4 regions of the Pseudarthrobacter phenanthrenivorans Sphe3 genome follow, and region 1 is predicted to be linked to each of the others. Evidence: predicted binding sites of a transcription regulator. Region 1 holds the regulator's gene; each other region holds the start of a gene.
What was found. Region 1 encodes HrcA, which represses chaperone genes, less so after heat shock. Its sites were predicted from a motif close to TTNGCACTCGNNNNNNNCGAGTGCNAA; they were not measured.

Region 1 (2,197 bases):
GCCGTGCAAAGGTTCGACGACGATTCCCTCCACACGCAGGTCGTCTCCCCAGACCTTTTCCACCAGTTCGGCGTCGTGCTTTCCTTCCACCCAGATGCGGCTCGCCTTGGCCACCTGTGCGCGCTGCCCGGCAACGCGCACGGATCCGGAGGCGGTCCTGCCCGCAGCCGCCCCCGCTGCCTGCCTTGGAGCCGGCGGCATGAGCTGGATGGGCCGTCCCTCAAGGAGGAACCCGAAGCCCAGCCGGAACGACCTCGACTTGCCGCGCCGGTCCTCCAAGGCAACCACATGCATGCCGCCCGATTTTTCCACCCGGGTCACGGCACCCACCCAGCCCGACTGGACGTCCTCCAGCACCATTCCGCGCTCCACGGGAACCTGCGGCAGCGCTGCCTTCGACGGTGCGGACATGTCCTGTGGGCCCCAGTTCTGGTACTGCATGGATACACTCCGCCTAGCGCTAGATCACCTGTCCGGAATTTCGCCCGGAGCGGTACCAATGCTAGCAACGGGGAGAGTCATATTAGACTGTTAGCACTGAGGCATGTCGAGTGCTAACCCCTGTGGTGGCACAGTTGGAGGCGGCGGGTGCCGCCCCGACCCTGGATGGAGGTGGAGTGTTGAGCGAGCCGCGCAAACTTGAAGTACTCCGTGCCATCGTGGAGGACTATGTCCACTCCCGCGAGCCAGTGGGGTCCAAGGCCCTCGTGGAGCGGCACCACCTCGGCGTCTCCAGTGCAACGATCCGCAACGACATGGCAGCACTGGAGGAAGAGGGCCTGATCACCGCCCCGCACACCAGCGCCGGCCGGATTCCCACGGATAAGGGTTACCGGCTCTTCGTTGACCAGATTTCCGCCGTCAAGCCGCTCTCGCAGGCCGAACGGCGGGCCATCCAGTCGCTGCTGGAAGGAGCGGATGACCTGGACGATGTCCTGGAGCGCACCGTCCGGCTGCTGTCCCAACTGACCAACCAGGTTGCCGTGGTGCAGTATCCGCACCTGAGCCGGGCCCTCGTCAGGCACATCGAGTTTGTCCTCCTCGCTCCGCGGAAGGTGCTGGTGGTTCTGATCGCCAACAGCGGCAAGGTGGAACAGCGCGTCATTGACGTTGGACAGGACCTGGGGGATGAGGCCCTGGCCGCGTTGAGGGCCCGTTTCCTTGGGTCACTTGCAGGGACACCGCTGAGCCAGCTGGCCCATTCCCTGCCGGCAGTGGTGGCCACGGCGAACCCGGCCCAAAGGCAGGCGGCGCAAGCCCTGGCCCACGGGCTTGAGGGCCTGGCGCAGAACAGCCGCGAGGACCGCATGGTCATGGCTGGTACGGCAAACCTGGCACGGTCCAACGTTGACTTCCCGCTCAGCATCGGCCCGGTCCTGGAAGCACTCGAGGAGCAGGTGGTCATGCTTCGGCTGCTCAGCGAGATGGCCCAGGACCACCGCGGGGTGGCCGTCAGCATCGGCCGGGAGAATCCGTACGACGGGCTGGCGGAAGCCTCAGTCGTCGCCACGGGATACGGGCCCGACAGCGCGGCGAAGCTCGGCGTGCTTGGGCCGACCCGGATGGACTATCCCACCACCATGGCCGCCGTCAGGGCAGTTGCCCGTTACCTTTCCCGGATCCTGGGCCCCTGACATTCCATCGGGTGCCCCCACACCCCAGCGCATTTCCCGCAGTCCAACTGCAGGCAGTACAACAAGGAAGAGATACGAACTTTGAGCAGCCACTACGACGTCCTTGGAGTCTCACCGGAGGCCACGGGAGAAGAGATCAAGAAGGCCTACCGCAAACTGGCCCGCACCCTTCACCCGGATGTGAATCCCGGTGAAGATGCCTCGGACCGCTTCAAGGCAGTGACCCACGCCTACGAAGTTCTCTCGGATCCGCAGAAGCGCCGGGTGTACGACACCACCGGCAACGAAAACGGAACGGACAACGGATTCGGCGGCGGCAGCTACGCCGGCCAGGGCTTCGCGTTCCAGGACATTTTTGACACCTTCTTCGGGGCCGGCGGCACCTCCGGTCCGGCCTCCCGGGTCAGGCGCGGCCAGGACGCCCTCATCAGCGTCCGGATCGAACTGCGCGATGCCGTGTTCGGCGTCAACAAGAAGCTGGAAGTGGACACTGCGGTCACCTGCCCGACCTGCGATGGTTCATGCTGCCGCCCCGGCACCCACCCCGAACGCTGCGACATTTG
Region 2 (2,197 bases), 1.3 Mb from region 1:
AGCCAAACTCGCAGTCAAGGAAATCAACGTGACCGGCGGCCACAAAGGCAGGCCGGTGGAGCTCCTTCCCGTTGAGTCAGGGGAGGACCCGGCCGCCCAGGCCCAGGCCCTGGTCCAGGCAAAAGCGGACGTCGTGGTGGGGCCCACCGATTCCAGTCACGCTGCCGCGGCCATCGACATCCTTTCCCGGGCCCGCACCCCCCTGATCTCGCCGGCCAACACCGCTGCCTCGCTGAGCACCATCCCCAGCGGCGGATATTACTTCAGGACGGCGGCCGCCGACATCGCGCAGGCGCCTGTACTGGTCAAGCTCGCCAAGGACGCCGGCGCGGCAACGATCGCCGTGATGTACCAGGACGGCTCCTACGGCAGCGACGTGTCGGCCGCCGTCTCCGATGCCGCGGAGCAGGCTGGTGTGGACGTGGCGGCACTGGAGGGGTTCGCTTCCGGTGATGCAGGGAGTGCGGTTTCCGCCATCCGGGATGCAGGACCCGACGCGGTGATCCTGATTGCCCGGGACGGTGCCCAGGGTGCTTTGGCCGAACTGCATAACGCGGACCTGGCAGGTTCCAGGATTCTCCTCAGTGACGGTGCTTTCGCCCGGTACGGATCCAAGCTGGGAACCAAGGCCCTGGAGGGTGCGCGCGCTGCCGTTCCCGGCGGGCTCCCCTCTGCAGGACTCCAGGAACGGTTGCTGGGCATGGATCCCGGACTCAAGGACGTGTCCTTCGCTGCAGAAACCTATGACGCCGTCATCCTGGCCGCGCTGGCGGCAGCCAGGGCCGAGGACGACGCGGGGCGTTCGATCGCGGCAAACCTCATTGCTGTGTCGGGCGGTACCTCGGCACAGCCCGCGAAGGCTGACGCGAAGGAGGCTGGGGCGAAGGAGCCCGGCGCTCCGTGTGCCAGCTATAAGGAGTGCCTGGCAGTGAAGGCTTCCGGGGCGGAGATGAATTACGACGGCGAATCCGGCCCGGTTGCGTTCGACGCCAACGGGGACATCACCTCAGCAGCCTTTACCATCTTCACGTTCGGGGCGGACAACATTCCAGCGGTCAGCGGCCGTGAAACGGCAGGCCGCGCCGCAGGCTGATCGCCCTCGGCGAAGAGGGCCGGGCCAAGCCCCTTCCTGCTGCCTATTCGCTTGCACTCTCACGTGGGGAGTGCTAATTATTGAGTTAGCACTCTGACGTACCGACTGCTAAAGCAATGCCAGGTTCCGGCCGGCGGCGCGCGGCACCGGTCGAGGAGCGAAGAAACACCTCACTGGAGTGAGGTCCTCAGCCGGAGGCATACAGAGGCCGCCGGGGAAGGACCGTCCGTCGCGGGCACTGCAGCGAAGGTTCATTCTTAACGACTGTCCCGAAAGGACTACTGCCGTTATGGCCAAGATCATTGCATTTGATGAAGAGGCACGCCGCGGCCTTGAGCGGGGCCTGAACACCCTCGCCGACGCCGTTAAGGTCACCCTCGGCCCGCGTGGACGCAACGTCGTCCTCGAGAAGAAGTGGGGCGCCCCCACGATCACCAACGATGGTGTTTCCATCGCCAAGGAGATCGAACTGGACGATCCTTACGAGAAGATCGGCGCCGAGCTGGTCAAGGAAGTTGCCAAGAAGACTGACGACGTCGCTGGCGACGGAACCACCACGGCTACCGTGCTGGCCCAGGCCCTGGTCAAGGAAGGCCTGCGCAACGTTGCTGCCGGCGCCGACCCGCTGTCCCTCAAGCGCGGCATCGAAAAGGCCGTTGACGCCGTCACCGCCGAACTGCTGAACTCCGCCAAGGAAATCGAAACCAAGGAAGAAATCGCCGCCACGGCGTCCATCTCCGCCGGTGACGACGAAATCGGCGCCCTGATCGCTGAAGCCCTGGACAAGGTGGGCAAGGAAGGCGTCATCACGGTCGAGGAGTCCAACACCTTCGGCCTGGAGCTTGAGCTCACCGAAGGCATGCGCTTCGACAAGGGTTACATCTCCGCCTACTTCGTGACCGACGCTGAGCGCCAGGAAACGGTCCTCGAGGATCCGTACATCCTGATCGTCAACTCCAAGATCTCCAACGTCAAGGAACTGGTTGCTGTCCTCGAAAAGGTCATGCAGTCCAACAAGCCGCTGCTGATCATCGCCGAGGACATCGAGGGCGAGGCCCTGGCCACCCTGATCGTCAACAAGATCCGCGGCACCTTCAAGTCCGT
Region 3 (2,197 bases), 1.2 Mb from region 1:
GGCGGTTCCCTGGAAGGACGTCGCGGAGCTGGTGGACGGCTCTGGGCTGGGGGCAACAGTCCGGGAGGTGCGCTGGTCCGCCCAGGTCCCGCTGCAGCACAGGCTCGCGAGCAGGTTCCGCAGCGGACCCCTGTTCCTGGCAGGCGACGCGGCGCACGCCCATTCCCCAGCCGGCGGGCAGGGAATGAACAACGGCATCCTGGATGGGCTGAACCTCGGCTGGAAGCTGGGCCTTGCCTCAGCCGGTGGAGAGCACCGGGAGTTGCTGGACTCCTACGACCACGAACGGCGCCTGGCGGCCCGGCGCGTCCTGGCCCTGACGCACGTTATCTTCTTCGGCGAGGCATCACCCCACCCCCTCGCCCGTCTCCTCCGCAGCGTCCTGCCGCTATCCGCCCCGTTGCTGCCGGTGCTCCTGCGGCAGCGGCGCCTCACCGCCGTCGGCATCAGGCTGCTGGCCCAGCCTTTCGTGAGGTACCGGCAGAGCCCGATTTCCCTGGAAGGGACCCCGCCTGCCGCAGGGTGGCCGCGGCCGGGGGACAGGTTGCCGGATGCGGCTGCTGCTGTGGAGGGCGGGCAATGCACGCGGCTTCACGAGCTGACTGCCACGCCGGGCCTCCATGTCTTCGTGGAGCGCGACGCCGGGTGGGACACCTTGGGTGCCGGTCCAGCCTTCTCCAGCAGCAGGGTTCACGTCCATAGGCTCACCAGCCACCCCGGTCGGGGCATTGTGGGGGTGCGTCCGGACGGCCATGTCGGGTTCCGCTGCGGGGAGGCGGACCTGCAGCAGTTGGGTGCCTGGCTCCGGCTGGCGGGCGCGGTCGGGGACTGGCGGGCCTAGTGGGCTTGAGGCGGCAGGCGTATCCTGTTCACGCCAAGGCACGTCCATCAAACGTGAGAGGGGAAAGTCGATGACCATCCCGCCAGTGCACGAGCCCGAGCCGTTCCCGCCGGAGCCTGGCCCGGATCAGCCTGATCCCGCCCACCCCGGCCACCCCGGCCCTAATCCGTTCCCCACGCCGCAGCCCCCGGGGCCCCTCCCGGTGCCGGATCCTGGCCCGGCGCCGCTGCGTCCAGATCCCACCCGGAGCTGATCCGGCGGGAGTTGAGGGGCTCTCCGCATGCTGCGGAGGGCCCCTCAACCACGTCCGGCCACTGCCCGAAAACCAGGAAAAAATTCTTCCCTGGACCCCTTGCAGACCTGCTTTGGCAGTGCTAAAAAATCTATATCAGCCAATACAGATCGGCTGATATGAAAACAAGTGTTGGACCGTCTCTTACGAGGAGGGAAGCCATGTTGATGCGAACCGATCCGTTCCGCGAGCTGGACAGGCTGGCCCAGCAGGTCCTCGGCACGGCGGCGCGCCCGGCAGCGATGCCTATGGACGCGTGGCGGGAGGACCAGGAATTTGTGGTGGCCTTTGATCTGCCTGGCGTCGCACTGGATTCTGTGAATCTGGATGTGGAACGGAACGTCCTGACGGTACGGGCCGAGCGTCCCGAACCCGCGGGCAAGGACACCGAGCTGATCGCCTCCGAGCGGCCGAGCGGCGTCTTCAGCCGCCAGCTGATCCTCGGGGACACCTTGGATACCGAGAATGTTAAGGCTACCTACGACGCCGGTGTCCTGACGCTGCGGATTCCTGTCGCCGAAAAGGCCAAGCCGCGCAAGATCGAAATTGAGACGAAGGGGGCAAAGCAGGAGATAGCCGCCTAGTTTCAACACAGGATCGGGACGTCGGGCATTTGCTGACTGCCTTTAGGGCGGATCGCGAAGTATGCACGCCACAGCGCTTAAAGCGCACCGGCAGCCTACGCCCGCACTTCCCGATATGGCGGCCCCCGGCTTCGGCCGGGGGTCGTCTCATGCCCGCAGAGGGCAGGGGGAATCAGGTGTTCAGCTCCAGCATCAGGGCGGGCACTTCATCGGCGAGCTCCCGGGCCAGGAAGCCCAGGGGTCCCAGCCGGCTGGCCAGCCGGTCCGCCGCCGCGGCATGAAGGTGCGTTCCCCAGCACGCTGCCTGCGCTTCGCTGGTTCCCCTGGCGCGCAGGCCGGCGATCGCACCGGCCAGGACGTCGCCGCTGCCGGACGTCCCCAGTCCGCCGTACCCGGTGGTGATCTTCCACAGCTCAGGCTCCTCCGGCGCGTCGCCCGGCGGCCGCGCAATCAGTCCCTGGCAGCTCACCACCGCCCGGT
Region 4 (2,197 bases), 780 kb from region 1:
GAACCCCGGGCCTGGGGGGAGCGCGAGGACGATGACCACGACGCCTGGCTGAAGGAGCAGAAGCCCCCGCACTGGGGCTAAGCCCGGTCGTCTCCGGGGCGGCGTCCTGCTCCTCAGGTCCCGGCGGCGGGGCATTGAGCGGCTGGGGCATGGAGCGGCGCTGGGGCGTGCGCGGACGGGGCACACCTAAGGTCCCACCAGGACGAAGAACAGCTTGCCTTGGGTGGACGCGCCCGCTAGCCGCGCGGCCTGATCCCCGTTCGCAGCCACGACTATGAGTCCTTCCGTCTCCGATGTCCCCAGCCACTGCCCGCTTTGCCCGCCCTGGGTGGAGGTCCACAGGACCGGTACGCCTTCGGCCAGGACTTCCGGCGGCTCCTGCTGGTCGAAGCCGTTCCCGGCCGTGAGAACCACGTTGACCAGCTGCCCCGGCGAGACGAGCTGGATGGAGGACGGATCTGCCATCCGAAGGGGAACGGCGGCCGACCCCGGGGGAGTTCCGGCCAGGAGACCTGGCCCGAGGAGCTGGGCATCGGTCAGCAGCTGCCCTTTGCGCAGGGGCGCAGCGAGTTGTTTCCCTGCGGCGTCGCCTGCATTCTGGAGGAATCCGTCGGCCATCATGCCGGGCGGTACACGGACAGCGGATACGTCAGCCGGAGAGATTGCAGCGCCTGCGGACAAATCCCGGGCAGCGGCGAGGGCGGTCACGGTGGAAACAGGTGCCGGGGTGAGTTGGTGGACCGTGATGGCCGCTGCGGCACAGAGCAGCAAGGCGACCGCAAGCCGTCGGTTGCGGTTGAGCCAGCCTGCGAACCGGGCGCGGGGGCGCTTGCTTGAGCCTCGGCCGGTTCCGCGGTTGGTGCCGCCAGGGGTTCTTCCCCGCCTCGGGGGCGCCGGGAACAACACGTGCTGGTCTGGAGCGTTTTTCGAGGTCCGGCCGAGGCGGCGGTTTACAGGCATGTGCCCACGCTAGGGCAGCCGCCTCAGCGGGGGCAGCACGGCGCCCTTCTATGTGGATAACGTCCGCAGTAACAGCCTGGGGCTGGGGAGATGCCGGATCAGCTGGCGGCGGGAGCCGAAGCAGCTGGTGCAGGGGCAGGCGCTGCGGCAGCAGGTGCCGCGGGGGCGGCCGAGACCGTGCTGCCCTTCGAATCCCGGGAGTCCGTGCGGTAGAAGCCGGAGCCCTTGAAAACCACGCCCACGCTGTTGAACTTCTTGCGCAGGGCACCCTGGCATTCCGGGCAGGACGTCAGGGAGCTGTCCGAAAACGACTGGACGATGTCGAAGGCATGGCCGCAATCCTTGCAGGCGTAAGCATATGTAGGCACTGGTGCTCCTCCTCTTGGGCAAACGAGAGGTCCCGGACTGCCGGGTGTTATCCCTTAGCAGTCACAGGGCCTGAGTGCTAATTCTAGCATCCTCCTGCACGCGGGGTGCCCGCCCCGGGTCAGGCGCCGACCGCCAGCTTCCGGAACCCCGAGGGGAGGACCACGCCCGGAACGGGGCGGTCAAACTCCTCGACCGGAATGCTGCCGGCGGGCAGCAGTTCTTCGTCGTAGATAACGGCGGCCAGGGGGATATTCTTCCCGGCGGAGGCGAGGTGGCCCAGGAACTTGTCGTAGTACCCGCCGCCCTGGCCCACCCGGCTGCCCGCAAGGTCAACTGCAGTGGCAGGGATGAAGAGGGCGCCCGCCTGCCCGGCCACCTCGATTTCCTGGCGTGTTCCCACCGGCTCCAAAATGGGCGCGAACCTGCTGGTCACGAGGTCCGTCCCGGGAGCCCAGAAGACCCATTTCAGTTCCCGTCCCGGCTCGCAGACGGGAAGCAGGGCCCTGCGCCCGCCGTCGTACAGCGCCCTGATGAGCGGCAGCGTGGGCGGCTCAGCGCCGACACCCAGGTAGACGCATACTGTTGCGGCACTTCCGTCCATGACGGAGTCCGCCCATGCCAACCCGTGGCTGGCCAGTGCTGCGCCCGCCTCCTCCCGTTCCTTCGCCGACAGCGAGGCCCGGCGGTGGCGGTGGGCAGCGCGGATGCGGTCCTTCACTGCCTTCGTTTCCTCGAACGTCATATCTTCCCTTCGTCGTCAGCCGCCTGCGTGGGCGGCCCGCCGTCGTCTGCTCTTCCCAGGGCGGCAGGCGAGGCCGTCCGGTCATTCCGATGATTACGGAATGCTTGACGCTGACGTTAGATTAGT

Region 2: a site for HrcA is predicted at 1,179-1,205, ahead of groL (chaperonin GroEL). Genes of this name have one in related genera too.
Region 3: a site for HrcA is predicted at 1,193-1,219, ahead of ASPHE3_RS15625 (Hsp20/alpha crystallin family protein). Genes of this name have one in related genera too.
Region 4: a site for HrcA is predicted at 1,383-1,409, ahead of ASPHE3_RS13365 (FmdB family zinc ribbon protein). Genes of this name have one in related genera too.

The regions. Positions count from the first base shown of each region.
Region 1 is NC_015145.1:2,107,385-2,109,581, reverse strand. It holds gene ASPHE3_RS09710 (DUF3097 domain-containing protein) at 1-441, opposite strand, end outside; gene hrcA (heat-inducible transcriptional repressor HrcA) at 621-1,634, shown strand; gene dnaJ (molecular chaperone DnaJ) at 1,716-2,197, shown strand, end outside.
Region 2 is NC_015145.1:851,770-853,966, forward strand. It holds gene ASPHE3_RS04020 (ABC transporter substrate-binding protein) at 1-1,093, shown strand, start outside; gene groL (chaperonin GroEL) at 1,383-2,197, shown strand, end outside.
Region 3 is NC_015145.1:3,350,940-3,353,136, reverse strand. It holds gene ASPHE3_RS15630 (FAD-dependent monooxygenase) at 1-841, shown strand, start outside; gene ASPHE3_RS15625 (Hsp20/alpha crystallin family protein) at 1,295-1,717, shown strand; gene ASPHE3_RS15620 (NAD(P)H-hydrate dehydratase) at 1,890-2,197, opposite strand, start outside.
Region 4 is NC_015145.1:2,888,299-2,890,495, reverse strand. It holds gene ASPHE3_RS13375 (DUF4011 domain-containing protein) at 1-81, shown strand, start outside; gene ASPHE3_RS13370 (RcpC/CpaB family pilus assembly protein) at 187-960, opposite strand; gene ASPHE3_RS13365 (FmdB family zinc ribbon protein) at 1,059-1,328, opposite strand; gene ASPHE3_RS13360 (5-formyltetrahydrofolate cyclo-ligase) at 1,448-2,071, opposite strand.